DNA from 4 places in the Streptomyces sp. NPDC046859 genome. Region 2 is predicted to be linked to each of the others. Evidence: riboswitches for the same ligand, from Rfam matches in the RefSeq annotation. Region 2 holds a riboswitch; each other region holds the start of a gene.
What was found. Region 2 has a riboswitch for cobalamin ahead of ABZ899_RS09950 (cobalamin biosynthesis protein). Riboswitches for the same ligand answer to the same signal wherever they lie in the genome.

Region 1 (4,807 bases), on a different contig from region 2:
CCGCTCCACGTACCAGGAGCCGCCCGCCGGGTCGATGACCCGGGCCAGGTGGGACTCCTCGATGAGGATGGTCGAGGTGTTGCGCGCGATGCGCCGCGCGAACGCGTCGGGCAGGCCCAGCGCGTGGTCGAAGGGCAGCACCGTCACCGAGTCGGCGCCGCCGACGCCGGCCGCGAGCGTGGCGACCGTCGTGCGCAGCATGTTCACCCACGGGTCGCGGCGCGTCATCATCACCGGCGAGGTGACGGCGTGCTGCACCTGGGCGCTGGGCGCCCCGGACACCTCGGTCACCCGCGCCCACATGCGGCGCGCCGCCCGCAGCTTGGCAATGGTCAGGAACTGGTCGGCGGTGGCCGCGTAGCGGAACTCCAGCTGGGCGGCGGCCTGTTCGACCGTCAGGCCGGCCTCGGTGAGCTCGCGCAGATACGCCACACCGGTCGCCAGCGCGGAACCGAGCTCCTGCGCGGCCGAGCCGCCGGCCTCGTGGTACGGCAGGGCGTCCACGGTCAGCGCCCGCAGCCCCGGGTACTCCTCGGCGCACCGCCGGGCCAGCACGGCGGCCGGCGCGAACGGGAGGGACGTGCCGGTGCGGGCCTCGTGGCCGAGCGGGTCGGCGCCGAGGTTGCCGCGCGCCGCGTCCTTGGCGACGCCGCGCTCCGCGTACAGGTCCAGCAGGGCGTGTGCGGCGGTCTCCGTCCCGGCGCCCGCGTCCAGGACGACCGGGGCGAGGTCGAGGTAGACGCCGTCGAGGGCCCGGCCGAGGGAGGACACCGGGATGCCGGCGTCGCCGAGGACCAGCCAGAGCGAGGTGACGCCGTTCTCCAGGTCCGCCAGCACCACGCCGTCCGCGGCCGTGGTGTGCCGCTGCCGTACGTCCCAGCCGCCGGCCGTGTTGCCCTCGGGGCGCCCGCCCCGGACGAACGGGGTGAAGCCGGGCAGGCCGGGGTCGGGCGCGGCGTCGCGCGCGGTGTACAGGGGGCGGGAGCGCATCCCGTCCTCGAGTGGGGTGGACAGGGCGTCCTCGGCAGCCGTCCCCGACACGTCCTTGCCCGCCTTGCGCAGCACACCCTCCACCAGGTGTTGCCACTGCTCATGGGTTGCGTCAGGGAACTCGGCGGCCAGCGAGAGCCCGTCGTCAGGCAGGACCGTCATGCTCGGATGCTAGGTCAGATCGCCAAAGGAGCAGCAGGGGGCACGGCTGTGACCTTGCCCTCTTCCAGATTGTGACCTGCGTCTCCGCACTCCTCCGCGGCCTGCGCGGGCACGACGGAGGAGCCGCTCGCGGCCCCGACTTGATAGCCTCGCGGAGCTGGTCGAGCCCCTTGCGGGGCCAGGGAATCCGGTGCGAATCCGGAACTGACGCGCAGCGGTGAGGGGGACGGGCGGGGCAGGCACGCCACTGGGAGACCGGGAAGGCGCCCCGCCGGGACGAACCCGAGTCCGAAGACCTGCCGGCACCTCCGCGCCACCGGGCGGGGAGGACCTCCGCAGGCCGGCTCCGCGTACGAGCCCCGACCCGAAGGCAGTCATGCCCGTACCCCCGCCCCCGCCGTCGTCCGAGCCGCCGCTCCCGGACCGGCGCCCCCCGTCCCCGCCCTGCCGGGTCGTGCTCTGCCGGGACTGCTGCTGCGGCAGCCCGAAGGTGGCCGGTGTGGACCATGCCCGTCAGGCCGCCCGGCTGAGGGACAGCGTGCCCGTACGCGTCTCGGACTGCCTCGACGTCTGCGACCACGCCAACGTGGTCGTCGTCCAGCCCTCCGCCGCGGCGCGGGCGGCGGGCGCCCGCCCGGTCTGGCTCGGCCTCGTCAACGATCCGGACGCCACCGAGGACGTCATCGCCTGGGTCCGGGCGGGTGGCCCCGGCGTCGCCCCCTGCCCGGAGATCCTCGACCTCCACACCTTCCCCCCGCCCTCGTCCCGCGCCCCCGGGAACGGCTGACCATCCGCTCGTCGCGGCGGTGACGGGTTCAGGCGTCATCCTGGCGGCGTCGCGCGCAGGTGGTCGCCCACCGGTGCGGGCAGGCCGGCGAGAGTCCGCGTGGGGTGGCGGCCCGGGTCAGGCGGCCTGGCCCGGTCCGCCCGACCTCCACACCTTCACGCCACCCTCGCTCCACGCCCCCATGAACGGTTGAACATCGAACGGGCGGTCACCTGATACCTCCGAGGATGCCCCGGCCTTCAGGCCTGGAGGAATCGGACCCCTGCGGAGCAGGGCGAGGAAGGAGCCATCGCCGTCAGGGCGATTGGTCGTCGCCGTCCATGGTGGTGAGGGCGACCTCAAGCAGATGCAGGATCTCGGAGTTGACCGAAGCCCAGCCGCTCCCGGCCACGGGCCGTGTCCTCGGCGTGGACTGGGGCGTCAAGGAGACCGCGACCACCACGTCCGACGCCCACGACCTCCCCCACACCCAGCATGGGAAGAACGCCGCACACAAACTCGCCTGCTACCAGCGGATGATGGCCCGCCGCAAGCCCGCACGCGGGCAGGCCGCGTCCAAGGGCTACCGGCAGGCGCAGCTGCGGGCCGCGAAGCTGCACAAGAAGGTCGCCCGGCAGCGGCAGGACACCGCCCGCAAATGGGCCAAGTCCGTGGTCCGCGACCACGATGCGATCGCCGTCGAGGACTTCCGGCCGAAGTTCCTCGCCAAGTCCACGATGGCGCGCAAGGCGGCGGACGCCGCGATCGGCGCCACCAAGACCGCCCTGATCGAGATGGGTCGCAAGCACGGGCGGGACATCCGCCTCGTCAATCCCGCACATACCACCATGGACTGCGCGTCGTGCGGAGCGAGAACCAAGCACGCACTTCCTCTTTCGGAACGTACCCACACCTGCACCGCGTGCGGAGTCGTATCCCCCAGGGACAAGAACTCCGCCCGCGTGATGCTCGTCCGGGCTGGTCTCAACCCGGCTGGTGCCGAGGGCGTAAGACCTCCGGGAGCGCTGCTCCCGGAGGCAGCCTGAGCCAGGAATCCCCTCCCTTCAGGGAGGGGAGGATGTCAAGGAAGATCGGACGGACCCGTCCGCGCCGACCGCGAGGTGACGCCCGCCATGTTCACCACCCGTCCCACCCTCCAGGGCACCTTCGGCATGGTGTCCTCCACCCACTGGCTGGCCTCGCAGTCCGCGATGGCGGTCCTCGAGCGCGGCGGCAACGCCTACGACGCCGCCGTGGCCGGCGCGTTCGTGCTGCACGTCGTCGAACCGCACCTGAACGGGCCGGCCGGCGAGGTGCCGATCCTCCTCGCCCCGGCGGGCGGCGAGGTGCGGGTGCTGTGCGGCCAGGGCGTCGCCCCCGCGGGCGCGACCGTCAGCCACTACCGGGGCCTCGGCCTGGACCTCGTCCCCGGCACCGGACCGCTGGCCGCCGCCGTGCCCGGCGCCTTCGACGCCTGGATGGTCCTGCTGCGCGACCACGGCACCCTGGCACCCGCCGACGTCCTGGAGTACGCCATCGGCTACGCCGAGCACGGACACGCGCCCGTGGAGCGCGTCGGCGAGACCGTGGAGACGGTGCGCGAGCTGTTCGAGACCGAGTGGACCTCCTCCGCCGAGGTGTACCTGCCGGACGGCGAGCCGCCCCGGCCCGGCACGCTCTTCCGCAACCCGGCGCTCGCCGCCACCTGGAAACGCCTGCTCGACGAGATCGCCGGAGCTGGCGACCGGGTCGCACGGATCGAGGCCGCGCGCGCGGTGTGGCGCACCGGGTTCATCGCCGAGGCGCTGGTCCGGCAGGCGAACCGGCCCACCCTCGACACCAGCGGCGAGCGCCACACCGGCACCCTCACGGCCGACGACCTGGCTGCCTGGTCCGCGACCTACGAGGCGCCGGCGACGTACGACTGGAACGGCTGGACCCTGTGCAAGGCCGGGCCCTGGAGCCAGGGCCCGGTGCTCCTCCAGCAGCTCGCCCTGCTCCCGGACGAACTGCCCCCGTACGGGTCCGCGGACTACGTCCACCTGCTCATCGAGTGCTGCAAGCTGGCCATGGCCGACCGGGAGGCCTGGTACGGCGACGCCGCCGAGGTGCCCCTCGCCGACCTGCTGTCCGACGCCTACAACGCCGGCCGCCGCCGGCTGGTGGGCGACACGGCCTCCTTCGAGCTGCGGCCCGGCAGCCCCGGCGGCCGCACGCCGAGGCTCGGCGCACACGCGCGGGGCGCGGCCGTCGCCGCACCCGGCTCCGTGCCCGGCGCCGGGGAGCCGACGATCGCCGAGTCGCCCCGGTCCCCGGTGCCGGGCGAGCCCGAGGTGGCCGCCGACGGCAGCACCCGCGGCGACACCTGCCACCTCGACGTCGTCGACCGGTGGGGCAACATGGTCGCGGCCACCCCGAGCGGCGGCTGGCTGCAGTCCAACCCCGTGGTGCCCGAACTCGGCTTCCCGCTCGGCACGCGGCTGCAGATGACCTGGCTGGAGGAGGGCCTGCCGAGCTCCCTGACGCCGGGACGGCGCCCCCGCACCACGCTCACCCCCACCATCGCGCTGCGCGACGGTGAGCCCGTGCTGGCCTTCGGCACCCCCGGCGGGGACCAGCAGGACCAGTGGCAGCTGCACTTCTTCCTCGCCGTCGCCCTGCGCGGCCGGGTCCGCGGCGGCCTCGACCTCCAGGGCGCCATCGACGCCCCGAACTGGCACAACGACAGCTTTCCCGGATCGTTCCACCCGCGCGGCACGCGGCCCGGGAGCGTCACCGTGGAGGCCCGCACCGACCCCGCGGTGGTGGACGCGCTGCGGCGGCGCGGCCACGACGTCGCGGTCGGCGACGCCTGGTCGGAGGGCCGCCTGTGCGCGGTCGCGCGCGACC
Region 2 (4,807 bases):
CGTCCGTGAAGTTCGACATCAGCGGCACCGCGCACACGGCGACCCGCAGCACGTCCTCGCCGACCGGGGCGGCCACCTCGGACTCGCGCACCGCCCCGCGCAGCGACACCCGCAGGCCGTCCTCCTCGTCGATGCCGAGTCCGTGCCGGAAGGGCAGGACGCCGTACGTCCGCCGTCCGGTGAGGCCGTGCAGCATGTCGAGGCCGGGTTCGAGGAGCGAGACGTCGCCGCGGAACTTGTTGACGAGGAACCCGGCGACCAGCTCCTGGTCCTCGCGGGACAGCAGCGCCACGGTCCCGAAGAACGAGGCGAAGACACCGCCCCGGTCGATGTCGCCCACGACCAGCACGGGCAGCCCCGCGCCGCGTGCGATCCCCATGTTCACGATGTCGGTGCGCCGCAGATTGATCTCGGCCGGGGAACCGGCCCCCTCGCAGATCACCGCGTCGTACGTGGCCCGCAGTTCGGCGAGGGAGTCCAGCACGGTGCCGAGCAGCCGCTGCTGCCGTCCGCCGTGGTAGCCGCGTGCGCTCATCTCGCCCACCGGCCTGCCCAGCAGCACCACCTGACTGCTCTGGTCCCCGCCCGGCTTCAGCAGGACGGGGTTCATCAGCGCGGTCGGCTCGATACGGCACGCCTGGGCCTGCATGGCCTGCGCCCGCCCGATCTCCGCGCCCTCGCGGGTGACGAACGAGTTCAGCGACATGTTCTGCGCCTTGAAGGGCGCGACCTTCACGCCCTGGCGCACCAGCCACCGGCAGATCCCGGCGGTGACGACGCTCTTGCCGGCGTCGGAGGTCGTGCCGGCGACGAGCAGCCCGCCCTTCACGAGACACGTCCTCTCGCCCCGCGCCGCCCGAGCAGGAGCCGCGCCCCGGCGCACACGCCCAGGGCGAGCACCCCGACCCGCTGGGAGAGACGCACGGCCCGCTCGATGTCGGCGACCCGGACGGCCCGTCCGGCGGCGCCGTTCAGCACGGGCCGGTGCTCCACCCGCCCGCCGTACGACAGCGTCCCGCCGAGCCGCACCCCGAGCGCGCCCGCGAACGACGCCTCCACCGGGCCCGCGTTGGGGCTGGGATGCCGGTGCGCGTCCGCGCGCCAGGCCCGTACGGCGCCCCGGGGGTCGCCCCCGGCGACGGCGGCCAGCGCGGCGGTCAGCCGGGCACCCGGCCAGCCGGCCACGTCGTCGAGACGGGCCGAGGCCCAGCCGTAGCGGCGGTACTCGGGGGAGCGGTGCCCGACCATGGCGTCGAGGGTGTTGACGGCCCGGAACCCGGCGAGGCCCGGCACGCCGGCGACGGCTCCCCACACCAGGGCGCCGACCACGGCGTCCGAGGTGTTCTCGGCGACGGACTCCACGACCGCCCGCGCGATCCCGTCGGCGTCCAGCGCCTGCGGGTCGCGGCCGCACAGATGCGGCAGCCGCGCCCGCGCCGCCTCGACGTCGCCTGCCTCCAGGGCACGTCCGACGGCCCGGGCCTCCCGGGCGAGCGACGTGCCGCCGACGACGGCCCAGGTGACGGCGCCGGTCAGGGCGACGGAGGCGGCGGGGGAGGGGCGCACGGCACGTGCGCCCAGCGCGGCGGCCGCCACGGCGCCACCGGCGCACACGGCGGTGTGCAGCACACCCCAGGCGCGGTGGTCGCGCCACAGCACTCGTTCCACGGCGCCCGCGGCACGTCCGAACGCGGCGACCGGATGCCCACGGCGTGGATCGCCGAGCAGCAGGTCACCGAGGAGTCCGGCGGCGGCGCCGTACGCGAAGACGCGTTCGGCACGCATGGGGTTCAGCCGGTGGTGGCGTCGGACAGGGGTCCGGTACTGCGTGACGAGCGGCAGGCGAGCATCGCGTGATGTCCTCACTCAGGGTGTCCACGCCCTGGTTCGACGAGACCGGCGGCGAGAGTTCCTGGCTCCCGGGGGTTACTACCCCGGTGACAGTGGCGGGACCGCGCCGGATTCGCACCGGCTTCCTCTTCTGCCGCCGTAGATGGCTCCGGAAGTCCACCATGGGTCGCGACGGCCGTCAACTTGCCTGTGACCTGCGACGGGAGAGTGTGCGCAGGCCCACACACACCGAAGGTGCGCGACGGTGTCCCGTCACGCACCTCAGGAGTCGCGCGCCGTGCGTCAGGCCACGATGAGATAGATGCCGTACGCCACGGCCGCCGTGCACGCCGCGAAGCACGCGTACGCGCCGGTGACCGCGAGCGCGGCCGAGTCGCCCTGGGCGACCGCCCGTTCGCGGCGCGAGAGGCCCGCGATGCCGAGGGTGAACAGGCCCACGAGGGCCACCGTGACGACGAGACTGACACCGAAGACGGAGCCGAGGGACGCCCAGTCGATCTTCATGCTGCTTCCTTGTGTTGCCGGGAGGGGGGACCGGGGGTCACACGCCGGCCTTGGAGGGCTCGGCTCCGGATGCCGGTGCGGGGAGGGTGACCGCGAGGTCCTCGGTCACCGTGCCCGCGGGAGGCGGGGTCACGGCGGCCATGGCGGTGGTGACCACGCCGGCGGGCTCGTCGTAGTCGGTGACGTTGGTGTGGTCGATGACCTCGCGGCGGGAGATCTTCCAGATGGCGGCGCTGGAGGCGACCAGGAAGACCGCGACGGCGGCGGTGCCCCAGTCGCCGAGACCCGTCACGTACTCGGCGAGCGCGGCGACCAGCGCGGCGGCCGGCAGGGTCAGGCCCCAGGCGACGAACATCCGGGTGGCCGTGGACCAGCGGACCACGCCGCCCTTGCGGCCCAGACCGGCGCCCATCACGGAGCCGGAGACCGAGTGCGTGGTGGACAGGGAGAAGCCGAGGTGGGAGGAGGCCAGGATGACCGTCGCCGCGCTGGTCTGGGCGGCGAAGCCCTGCTGCGGCTGGAGGTCGGTCAGGCCCTTGCCCATGGTGCGGATGATCCGCCAGCCGCCCAGGTAGGTGCCGAGCGCGATGGCCAGGCCGGCGGAGAGGATGACCCAGGTGGGCGGGTCCGAGTCGGGGGCGAGGGTGCCGCCCGCGACGAGGGCGAGGGTGATGATGCCCATGGTCTTCTGGGCGTCGTTGGTGCCGTGGGCGAGGGAGACGAGGCCCGCGGAGGCGATCTGACCGGCGCGGTAGCCCTTCTTCGCGGCCTGGCCGTCGGCCTTCCTGCCGAGCGTGTAGGTGAGCCGCGTGGCCAGCAGGGCCGCGACGCCCGCGACGATCGGGGCGGCGACGGCCGGGAGCAGGACCTTGGTGACCAGCACGTCGCCGTGGACGGCGCCGACGCCCGCCGAGGCGATGGTGGCGCCGATCAGGCCGCCCATCAGGGCGTGCGACGAGCTGGAGGGCAGGCCCACCAGCCAGGTGAGGAGGTTCCAGAGGATCGCGCCGACCAACGCGGCGAAGATGACCTCGGGACGGATGCCGGTCTCGTCGACGAGACCCTTGGAGATCGTGTTGGCGACCTCCACCGAGAGGAAGGCGCCCACAAGGTTGAGCACGGCGGACATGGCCACCGCGACCTTGGGCTTGAGCGCACCGGTCGAGATGGTCGTGGCCATCGCGTTGGCGGTGTCGTGAAAACCGTTCGTGAAATCGAACGCGAGCGCGGTTACCACCACGATCGCGAGGATCAGCGAGAAGTTTTCCATTTACCCAGGCAATCGTTCGAGGTCATTGGCTCGATGAACGTAGGCAACCTGAGTGAACGGAAGGTGAACTGGGGCGGGCCGCACGGTGTCCGGCAGGGAGGACTTCCGCTATGAACGGAAGCCCTCCGTCCGCGGCACCCCGGCCGGGCCCTTGCGGGGCGCGGCCTAACCGCCGCGGGCGAACGACCTCAGCTGTGCCAGGGACCCGTTGAAGAGATTCTGGTCACCCGGCAGGCTGCCGCCGTTGTCGTACTGCCAGAGGGTCCACGCACGCCATCCGGACGGCAGCGTTCCGGGGTTCGGGGCATCGTAGCGGGCCACCCACAGCGGGTGGTCGGCGAAGGCGCGGGAGGCGCCGGTGCAGGTGTTCCACCAGTGGGTGGTGGTGTAGATCACCGGACGGCGGCCGGTCAGCCGGCGCACCTCGTCGCTGAACGCCCTGATCCAGGCGGTCATCGCCGCCTTGCGCAGCCCGTAGCACTTGTGCGTGCCGTACGGGTTGTACTCGATGTCGAGGGCGGGCGGCAGGGTCCAGCCGTCCGGCCGCCAGCCGCCGCCGTTGCGCACGAAGAAAGCCGCCTGCGCGCGGCCCGAGGACCGGTCGGGCAGGGCGAAGTGGTAGGCGCCGCGCACCAGGCCGGCGGCCCGGGCGCCGTCGTACTGCCGGGCGTGGTACGGGTTGCGGTAGGTGTGCGACTCGGTCGCCTTGACGTAGACGAACCGGGCGCCCTTCGCCCGGCTGTCCGGCCAGTCGACGTCCTTCTGGTGCGACGAGACGTCATGGCCTCTGGGTTCCCCGGCGGCCACGGCCGGGGCCGGGGTGCCGGCGACGGCGGCGCCGCTCAGCGCGAGCACCGCCGCGCAGGCCGCCATGAGGCGTGAGCGGTGGATGCGGTGACGGGACGGACGGGGCGGATGGTGCGGACGGGACGGTTTGCGGGCACGAGCCATGATTCCCCCCGGAATGGCGACGTGTGCGGCAAATCACCCGGAGATTATCGGAAGATCGTTGAACTCTGATCGATCTCAGGCCAAGCGGGCGGCGCAGGCGGTATGTCCTGCTATGCACCCTTCCGGAGGTCGCCTCTCCGCCCTAAAGTGCCCCCACTCTCCGGCGACTTCACGCACCGCGCCTGGCAGGATCGCCGCATGGCTGAGGAACGGTGGGAGCAGGGGGACGGG
Region 3 (4,807 bases), on a different contig from region 2:
GCCGTTGGCCTCGCGCAGCGCCTCGCGGGTACGGGCGTCCCACACGCCGAGCCGCTTCAGCTCCTCGACGAGGTAGGAGTTGACCTGGAGGAACTCGCCGGACAGGGTCTCGCGCTTGAACAGGTTGGAGACCTGCGGCTCGATGCACTCGTAGACACCGGCGATGGAGGCGATCGTGGCGGTGGGCGCGATCGCCAGCAGCAGCGAGTTGCGCAGCCCGGTCGCGGCGATCCGCTCGCGCAGCGCGGCCCAGCGCCCGGGCCACGTGAGCTCGACGTCGTAGTGGTCGGGGTGCAGCACGCCCCGGGCGGTCCGCGTCTTCTCCCAGGCGGGCAGCGGGCCGTCGCGCTCGGCGAGGTCGGCGGACGCCTCGTACGCGGCGAGCATGATGCGCTCGGCGATCCGGGTCGACAGCGCCTTGGCCTCGGGGGAGTCGAAGGGCAGCCGCAGCTGGAAGAGGACGTCCTGCAGGCCCATCGCGCCCAGGCCCACCGGACGCCAGCGGGCGTTGGAGCGGCCGGCCTGCTCGGTCGGGTAGAAGTTGATGTCCACGACCCGGTCGAGGAAGGTGACGGCCGTGCGGACCGTCTCGTCCAGGCGCTCCCAGTCGATGTCACCGTCGCGCACGAAGGCGCCGAGGTTGACCGAGCCGAGGTTGCAGACCGCCGTCTCCCCGTCGTCCGTGACCTCCAGGATCTCGGTGCACAGGTTGGAGGAGTGCACGACGTGCCCGGGCAGGGCGGTCTGGTTGGCGGTCCGGTTGGCGGCGTCCTTGAAGGTCATCCAGCCGTTGCCGGTCTGCGCGAGGGTGCGCATCATACGGCCGTACAGCTCACGGGCCGGGAGGGTCTTGCGGGCCAGCCCCGCGCGCTCCGCCTCGCGGTACGCCGCGTCGAACTCCTCGCCCCACAGGTCGACCAGGTGGGGCACGTCGGCGGGGGAGAACAGGCTCCACGGCCCGTCGGCCTCGACCCGGCGCATGAACTCGTCCGGGACCCAGTGCGCGAGGTTCAGGTTGTGCGTACGGCGGGCGTCCTCACCGGTGTTGTCCCGCAGCTCCAGGAACTCCTCGATGTCGGAGTGCCAGGTCTCCAGGTAGACCGCGGCGGCGCCCTTGCGCCGGCCGCCCTGGTTCACGGCGGCGACCGAGGCGTCCAGCGTCTTCAGGAACGGCACGATGCCGTTGGAGTGCCCGTTCGTCCCCCGGATCAGCGAACCCCGGGCCCGGACGCGGGAGTACGACAGACCGATGCCGCCCGCGTGCTTGGACAGGCGCGCGACCTGGTGGTAGCGGTCGTAGATCGAGTCCAGCTCGTCCTTGGGGGAGTCCAGGAGGTAGCACGACGACATCTGGGGGTGCCGGGTGCCGGAGTTGAAGAGGGTGGGGGAGGACGGCAGGTACTCCAGGCGGCTCATCAGTCGGTAGAGCGCGGCGACCTCGTCCACCGCTCCGGCTGTGTCGTCGGCGGCGAGACCCGCGGCGACGCGCAGCAGGAAGTGCTGGGGCGTCTCGATCACCTTGCGGGTGTGCGGGTGCCGCAGCAGGTAGCGGCTGTGGAGGGTGCGCAGGCCGAAGTAGCCGAACCGGTCGTCGGCGGCGGGGTCGACGAGCGCGTCGAGCCGGCCGGCGTGCGCCCGGACGAACGCGGCCGTCCGGTCGGCGACGAGGCCCTCGCGGTGCCCGGTCGCGACCGACTCGGTGAAGGTCGTGACGCCCTGCGAGGCCGCCTCGGCGGCGATGGAGCGGGTGAGCAGCCGCGCGGCCAGCCTGCTGTACGCGGGGTCCTCGGAGATGAGCCCGGCCGCCGCCTCGGTGGCGAGCTCGCGCAGCTCCGTCTCGTCGGCCCGGGCGGACCGGCCGCGCAGCGCGGCGCCGGCGATCCGGCCGGGGTCGGCGTCGGGGAGGTCGGCGGTCAGCTCGGTCAGGGTCCGCAACAGCGCGGCACCGGGACCGTCGTTCTCCGGTTCGGCCGCCGCTGAGGCCGGTTCGGCTGGCGCGATGGTCACGTGAGGCTCTCCCTCGCTCGGCACTGGGCCTCGCGGAGGCAGGGGGCAGCTCACGAGCGCACGGGGCGTCGCGTCCACCGGCCCATTCCCCGAGGCCCGGACGTCGGAGCGCACCGGCCGGGGGTGGCCGGGACGCACTGTCGGCAGGTCCTCGGACTGACGATGTGCACGCGACATGCACAGGTACACCGTTGCGGGACAGTTCCGGATTCGCACCGGATTCCCCTGCGGCGACAGCGAGCATGAGCATACATCTTGTGCTCGCCCGCCGCGCCACCCCTAGATGTTGTGGCGTACTGGTGTCAGAGCGTCAACTCATAGGTGATGAGCATGAGGTCGGTCAGCTCCGGCAGGGGGTTCCAGTCCCGGTCCGGTGTGCGGACGAAGCCCAGGCGCTCGTAGAGGCGGTGGGCGGAGTGCATGGTGGACTGGGAGGAGAGGATCACCCGCACACACCCCTCCGTGGCGCGGGCGCGGTCGACGCAGGCGCGGACCAGCGCCTCGCCGGCTCCACGGCCCCGGGCCGCGTGGTCGACGGCGAGCATACGGATCTCCGCCTCGCCGCGGCGGGCCAGATCGGCCATCGGGCCGCCGTCCGGGACGAAGGTCACGCCGCCGAGGACGCGGTCGTGCTCGACGGCCACGAGCACCTGTGCGGCCGCCGCGCGCCTGGCCACGTCCTTGAGCTCGCCGAGGTAGTCGTCGCTCTCGCCGAAGTCGAGGAAGCCGTCCTGGAGATAGGCCCGTGCGGTGATCTCGCCGAGGATGCCGTACTCGCCTGGGTCCGCCTGCCGGATCACGATGTCCATACGGCGAGTCTGCCGTAGGAGGTGTCCCGCCGGTCAGGCCGGGCCCCGGCGTCGCCGACGGGACAACCCCCGCGCACACGGCGGCGGGCCGCCGGATCTCTCCGACGGCCCGCCGTGTGCCGGTGGTTCAGTGGGCCGAGCCCGCCGTGGCCGGCGGCAGCTCCACCTGGACGCCGGGGTCACCCGCGTCCGCCGTGTAGTCCTCCGGCTTCGTCTCGTCGACGCCCTCGGGCGCCTTCGCGGCCCTCAGGACGAAGGTCAGGACGACCGTGACCAGCACATTGAGCACGAACGCCGTCAGACCGATGTAGCCGATCTCACCGATGCCCGGGATCTCCTTGGCCGAGCCGCCGAAGTGCTTCTGCGTCGGCGACGCCACCCCGTACGCGGCGACCGTGCCGTAGAGCATGCCGACCGCCCAGCCGGCCAGCAGCGCCCAGCGGTGGAACCAGCGGGTGAACAGGCCGCCGACCAGGGCCGGGAAGGTCTGCAGGATCCAGATGCCGCCCAGCAGCTGGAAGTTGATGGCGACCGTCTTGTCCATGGTGAGGACGAAGACGAGCGCGCCCACCTTCACCAGGAGGGACACGATCTTGGAGACCTTGGTCTCCTGGGCGGGCGTGGCGTCGGGCCTGATGAAGTCCTTGTAGATGTTGCGGGTGAACAGGTTCGCCGCCGCGATGGACATGATCGCCGCCGGTACCAGCGCCCCGATGCCGATGGCCGCGAAGGCCACGCCGGCGAACCAGTCGGGGAACATGTTCTCGAACAGCTGCGGGATCGCCAGCTGCCCGTTCTGCACCTTGATCCCGGCCGCGATCGCCATGAAGCCGAGCAGCGCCAGCAGGCCCAGCATCAGGGAGTACAGCGGCAGGATCGTGGTGTTGCGCCGGATCACGTCACGGCTGCGTGAGGACAGCGTCGCGGTGATCGAGTGCGGGTACATGAACAGCGCGAGCGCGGAGCCCAGCGCCAGCGTGGCGTACGTCCACTGGCCCGCCTCGCCCGGGGCCAGCGCACCGCGCGGCGCGCCGGTGGCCGGGTTGGTCTGCGCGAAGGCGTCGCCCGCCTTGGCGAAGATCTCGTCGAAGCCGCCGAGCTTGATCGGGATGTAGATGATCGCCACCGCGATGACGAGGTAGATCAGCGTGTCCTTGACGAAGGCGATCAGCGCGGGGGCGCGCAGTCCCGACGAGTAGGTGTACGCCGCCAGCACACCGAAGGCGATGAGCAGCGGCAGGTCCTTGACGAACCAGTGGGTGCTCTCGCCGCCGCCGACGCCCATCACGTCCAGGACGGCCTGGATGCCGACGAGCTGGAGCGCGATGTAGGGCATCGTCGCCAGGATGCCGGTGACCGCCACGGCCAGCGACAGGCTCTTGGAGCCGAACCGTCCGCGCACGAAGTCCGAGGTCGTCACATAGCCGTGCTTGTGCGAGACCGACCACAGCCGCGGCAGGAACGTGAAGATCAGCGGGTAGACCAGGATGGTGTACGGCACCGCGAAGAAGCCCGCCGCGCCGGCCGCGTAGATGGCCGCCGGGACCGCGACGAAGGTGTACGCGGTGTACAGGTCGCCGCCGAGCAGGAACCAGGTGACCCAGGTGCCGAACGACCGGCCTCCCAGGCCCCATTCGTCGAGGCTGTGCTCGTTCTCGGCCTTGCGCCAGCGCGCGGCCAGGAAGCCCATGACCGTGACGGCCAGGAAGAAGAAGATGAAGACGCCGAGTGCGACGCCGTTCACGCCGTCGTTCATTCCGCCGCACCGCCCTTCCGCGAGGCGCGGGCGCGCTGGTCACGCTGCCACAGCTTGTACGCCGTCATCGTCAGCAGCGTCGAGAGCAGCACCCACAGCATCTGGTACCAGTAGAAGAAGGGGATGCCGATGAACTCCGGGTCGGTCTTGGCGTACGAACCCACCCACAGCATCGCCACGAAGGGCGCGGCCAGGCAGAGGCCGATGACCACCCGGGTCGGTGTCACCACGCCTC
Region 4 (4,807 bases), on a different contig from region 2:
ACCGCATAGCGGCTGTTGCCGGGGTAGGGGGCGGCGTAGACGCCGACCTCGCCGAAGTCGCCGCTGCTGTCCTGCAGACAGGCGACCCGTTCCGGGGGCGCTCCCCTGACCTGGAAGGTGAGGCGGACGTGGGCTGCCGGCTGTACGGGCAGCGAAAGCCCGACGTTGCGTGCCAGTCGCGCGGTGCTCAGGCCCGCGCACACCACCGCCGACGCGTACTCTGCGCGGCCGCCGGCGCTGAGCACTTCCACCGTCCCGTGACCCGTCGGATGCAGGGAGATGACCTCGTCGGTGACCACCGCGTCACCCAGTGCGTCGGCCAGGCTCTCGATCGCGACACGGGTGCGGATGGCGCCGCCGTCCTCATCGAGCATCGCGGGACCGCTGTAGTCGGCGAGCAGCGGCATGCGGGTGTGAAGCTCGGCGCTGTCCACGGGCCGGACCGGTATGCCGCCGACATCCTGCAGAATGCGCAGTCTCCTAGGTACGGGATCGCCCAGGGCGACCACTCCGTCCTGGGAGATCAGTTCGGTGCCCAACCGGTCGGCCCACTCGTCCCAGACGGCGCGGCCCTGCCGGGTGAATTCGACCAGGCGGGCGTCGTCGTGCGCGTGGCGGAAGATGCGGGACTGGCCGCTGGACTGTCCGTGGCCTGGAACGCCGCTTTCGTACACTCGCGCCATCGTTCCGCGCTCGGCCAGTGCGTAGGCGGTGCAGAGACCGACGATGCCGGCTCCTATCACGGCCACCTCGGGAACCCGGTCCATTCGATCGCCTCACTTCGCGTCCGGAGCTGTCCCCCTGCGGAACACGGGTCAGATTCAACATTCGCCACCGCGACCTGGTGGGTGACTGGACCCGGTGGGCGACTTTGTCGGGTGTCGGGCTCTTCGTGAAAGCGACGGTCGAGCGGAACCGTATCTCCTTCAGCCTCACACCGGTCCGAAATATGTCAAGCGGGCCACCTCGGGCATCGATCATGACCGACCGGCGGGGAGCCGCGGGATCGGACGTCGGGTCAAGGCATGGCAGGAGGTTTCTGAGCAGTACATCGGCTGCCTTCGGCTGCCTGGCGATTCCGTCGCTGTCCGGACCAGCGGGCAGCGGCAGGGGTTCCGTACGGTCGAGGTGTCGAATCCGCCGGACGTGGTGACGGCACCCGAGCTCCGGGGGGTGGAATGGCCTTGCATCATGATCAGCCTGGCAGCCTCCGCAGCAGGACGTCCTGCACGTCGGAGTCCGGGCTCATCGTGTCGTCGCCGTGCGTCGGCCGGCCCTTACCGGGCGCGAGGGGAAAGCCTGCGCGCCAGTCACCGTCCGGGCGAGGTCGTGCAGCAGGACGGGCGAACGGCCAAGTTCCGGAGCTGCCGACGGGACCGGTTCGGCCTGTGTGGCCCGGTCCAGGGCGGACATGACGTGACCCCTGAGCGGAGGTGCGGCCGACGATGTTGTCCACGCCTCCACCGAAGTTCCCGAAGAGGAAAGGGCACGCACGGACCTCTTGCGGATGTGAACCGGCCGCCGAACGGAGCGCCCCAGCCCACGCCTGCGGCGGAGCAGCGCATGCCTTGCGCACTGAACAGCGCGCAAGGCTCCTCGACTTCACCTGCCACGCACGCCCGTGCCCGGGATGGTCGCCGACGCCTCCGTCGGTTTGACGCCCTCAGTTGCGCTGTGGTCCTTTGCCTTGACCGGCTCGGACCCCGAGTCCAGAGCGTTGCGGACGGCGGTCAGGATGTCCTCGGTGCCGGCGCCGAGTGCACGGGCTGCCGAGGTGAAGTCGCGTGCCAGCGTGTCCAGTTGATGGACATCGTGCCCGTGCGCGGCCGGGAGTTCGGCCACCCGGGTACCCGCGCCCCGGCGGGTCCGGATCAATCTCGCGGCCTCCAGCTCGCGGTAGGCACGGGCCACGGTGCCCGGCGCCAGACCGAGGTCTGCAGCGAGTTGCCGAACGGTCGGCAGGCGCTCGCCCTCGGCCAGCCGGCCGGTACGGATGAGCGCGGCCAACTGGGCACGGATCTGCTCGTACGGCGGTACCTGGCTGGTGGTGTCGACACGGACGGTGCGTTCACTCATCGTCGCCACTCCCCTCGTCCGCCACACCGTCGTCCACCGCCCGTGGCGCCACCACGGTGAGCACGGACCATCCGAACGTGAACACGCTCAGCAGACCCAGGGGGCAGATCACCACGATGGTGACCGCGCCGAGCGGGCCGGCGCAGGGCCCGTCCGTGAGCGCGACGAGAAGCATCAGTACGACGAGAAGGACCTGACACGACACCAGCAGTCCCCAGGCTCCCACGATGGCCCAGGCACGGTCGCGACGCTGCCGGTGGTCGCCCGGCCCGAACTCGAAGCCGATCGCCAGGCCGGACCATCGGGCGTAATGGTCGGCGTGGTCGAGGAACCGGGACTGGAGCGGGACGGTGTCGAGCACGTGAAGATCCCCCAAGGCACCTTGTACCAAACGATGGATACAAGATGCCCTGCTGCGAAAACTTGTGTCAAACCATCGACACAAGAAAGCGCCGACGTCTCCGCCAGACGAAACCTGCCTCGCCTCATCCACCCGCCCGCCCAAGCCGCACTCCCCCCACCGAGTCCGCGAGACGAGGACCACCCGGACAGCGCCGCCAACGGAGGCCGACCCCCATGCCGACCTCGACGACACGCAGACCCCGAACCCGCCGTCCCCCACCGTGGAAAGGCGACGGCCAGGGTGACGCCGCGCTTCGCGATCGGCGCTGACGCCCGTACCGGAAACCGCCCAGGCGGTTCTGGCCCGGCGGCACGGCTTCTCAGGGTGCACAGCGCGGCGGAGCGGCGACGGATGGCCGAGGAGGCGGGGTTCGGCCGCGGGCAGGTCTTCGGCGGGTTCGAGGGGCGCCCTTACGACGAGAGCGCTGAACGACTCACCCTTCGGGCCGTCCGCGAAGCGTGAGGGAGGCGTGGTGCGCACGGCCGGGTCCGCGCGCCCTTTTGCCTGCGACGCGGGGAATCGTAAGATCACCTGGTCATCGCCGCGACGGGAGACAGGAAGCCGGTGCGAATCCGGCACGGTCCCGCCACTGTGACCGGGGAGCGCCCCTCCGACACGCCACTGCGCGCCGCGCGGGAAGGCGGAGGAAGCGTCGATCCGGGAGTCAGGACACTGGTCCGTCGCGGGCCCGATCCGAGGAGCGCGGACTCCAGGAGGCTTCACGTGTCCCAGCTGTTCACCCCTGCCCGCACGCGCGGGCTCCTTCGTGCCACGGCCGCTGCCGTGGCTCTGTCGTCAGTGCTGTTGACCACGAGCTGCGGTGCGGCCGACGAGAGCGGCGGGGACGCGAAGGCGACCGCGGCCGTGCCCGCGGGTTTCCCGGTCACCATCGACAACTGCGGCGTGAGGAGGACGTACGACAAGCCGCCGTCACGGGTGGTCACCATCCACCAGCACCCGGCTGAACTCATGCTCGCCCTCGGCCTGAAGGATCGCATGGTCGGCAAGGCCTTCCCCGACTCCGCGGTTCTGCCCGAGCTGAAGAAGGATTACGAGGCGGTTCCCGAACTGGCGCGCAAGGAACCGTCGTTCGAGAAGGTCCTGGATGCCGAACCCGAACTCGTCTACGGCGGCTACGGCAGTGCCTTCGCCGAGAAGGAGGGCCGCTCCCGCTCAGCGTTCGCCGACGCGGGCATCGACACCTACCTCAACCGTGAGTACTGCGGCAAGAAGAAGGTGACGATGGAGGACACCTACGACGAGATCCGCACCATCGGCAAGATCTTCGGTGTCTCGGACCGGGCCGACAAGCTGGTCACCGAACTCAGGGGCCGCGTCGGCAAGGCCGCAGGCACGGTCGAAGGCGAGCCCGAGGTGCCCGTCTTCGTCTACGACAGCGGCGACAAGGCCGCATTCACCGCGGGCGGCAAGAGCCTGGGCACCGAGCTGATCCGCCTGGCCGGCGGCGAGAACGTCTTCGCCGACCTCGACGACGTCTTCGGCGATGTCTCCTGGGAGCAGGTCATCGAGCGCAAACCGGAGGTCATCGCCATCTACGACTACGCCGGTGCCGGAAACGTCGAGCAGAAGAAGCGGTTCCTGCTGTCCCAGCCCGCGCTCGCCGACGTACCCGCTGTCAGGAACAAGCGATTCGTCGTCCTGCCGCTGACCGCCACCCTGGTGGGAATCCGCTCGGCCTACGCGGTCGACGACCTGGCCCGCGGACTGCACCCCGAGAGCTTCCGGTGACCCGGACCGCCACCGGCGCGTCCACGGAGCGCAGGGTCCGACCACGGAAGACCACGCAGCCAGGAGGGGGCCGCACGCGGCTGGCCGTCACGCTGCTCGTACTCACCGCCCTGCTCGCCGTCTCCGCCACTACGGGACTTGCGATCGGCTCCGTCCACGTGCCACCCGGCCAGGTGTGGGGCATCGTGACGCACGCACTGGGTGCCGACTGGCAGCAGCCGGACTGGTCGCGGGCCCGGGAGACCATCGTGGTGGACGTGCGGGCGCCGCGGGTGCTGCTCGGTGCGGTCACCGGCGCCGGCCTTGCGGTGATCGGCACGGCCCTTCAGGCCCTGGTGCGCAACCCGCTCGCCGAGCCGTACCTGCTCGGGGTCTCCTCGGGAGCGTCCCTCGGCGCGTTCTCGGTCATCGTGTTCGGGGCCACCCTTTTCGGTCCCGTCTCCCTGTCGGCGGCAGCCTTCGTAGGTGCCTTGGGCGCACTCCTGCTCGTGTACGCCACCGCCCGCACCGGCGGACGGATCACCTCATCGCGTCTCGTGCTGTCCGGCGTGGCGATCGCGGCGATGCTCACCGCGGTCC

Region 1: it holds a riboswitch for cobalamin, as region 2 does, so the genes downstream of both, ABZ899_RS07685 ((2Fe-2S) ferredoxin domain-containing protein) here and ABZ899_RS09950 (cobalamin biosynthesis protein) in region 2, are expected to answer to the same signal.
Region 3: it holds a riboswitch for cobalamin, as region 2 does, so the genes downstream of both, ABZ899_RS12775 (ribonucleoside-diphosphate reductase subunit alpha) here and ABZ899_RS09950 (cobalamin biosynthesis protein) in region 2, are expected to answer to the same signal.
Region 4: it holds a riboswitch for cobalamin, as region 2 does, so the genes downstream of both, ABZ899_RS31205 (ABC transporter substrate-binding protein) here and ABZ899_RS09950 (cobalamin biosynthesis protein) in region 2, are expected to answer to the same signal.

What each region holds. Positions count from the first base shown of each region.
Region 1 is NZ_JBEYXR010000004.1:295,977-300,783, reverse strand. Features, by position in the region: gene ABZ899_RS07690 (methylmalonyl-CoA mutase family protein) at 1-1,152, opposite strand, end outside; cobalamin riboswitch at 1,294-1,471, shown strand; gene ABZ899_RS07685 ((2Fe-2S) ferredoxin domain-containing protein) at 1,529-1,939, shown strand; partial or broken gene ABZ899_RS07680 (transposase) at 2,308-2,964, shown strand; gene ABZ899_RS07675 (gamma-glutamyltransferase) at 3,052-4,807, shown strand, end outside.
Region 2 is NZ_JBEYXR010000005.1:357,594-362,400, forward strand. Features, by position in the region: gene ABZ899_RS09945 (cobyric acid synthase) at 1-829, opposite strand, end outside; gene ABZ899_RS09950 (cobalamin biosynthesis protein) at 826-1,785, opposite strand; cobalamin riboswitch at 1,884-2,027, opposite strand; gene ABZ899_RS09955 (hypothetical protein) at 2,134-2,355, opposite strand; gene ABZ899_RS09960 (inorganic phosphate transporter) at 2,393-3,625, opposite strand; gene ABZ899_RS09965 (lysozyme) at 3,791-4,576, opposite strand; gene ABZ899_RS09970 (class II aldolase/adducin family protein) at 4,775-4,807, shown strand, end outside.
Region 3 is NZ_JBEYXR010000007.1:96,537-101,343, reverse strand. Features, by position in the region: gene ABZ899_RS12775 (ribonucleoside-diphosphate reductase subunit alpha) at 1-2,007, opposite strand, end outside; cobalamin riboswitch at 2,132-2,292, opposite strand; gene ABZ899_RS12770 (GNAT family N-acetyltransferase) at 2,310-2,816, opposite strand; gene mctP (monocarboxylate uptake permease MctP) at 2,944-4,572, opposite strand; gene ABZ899_RS12760 (DUF3311 domain-containing protein) at 4,569-4,807, opposite strand, start outside.
Region 4 is NZ_JBEYXR010000030.1:53,717-58,523, forward strand. Features, by position in the region: gene ABZ899_RS31190 (FAD-dependent oxidoreductase) at 1-767, opposite strand, end outside; gene ABZ899_RS31195 (GntR family transcriptional regulator) at 1,603-2,076, opposite strand; gene ABZ899_RS31200 (hypothetical protein) at 2,069-2,437, opposite strand; cobalamin riboswitch at 3,033-3,154, shown strand; gene ABZ899_RS31205 (ABC transporter substrate-binding protein) at 3,203-4,228, shown strand; gene ABZ899_RS31210 (iron ABC transporter permease) at 4,225-4,807, shown strand, end outside.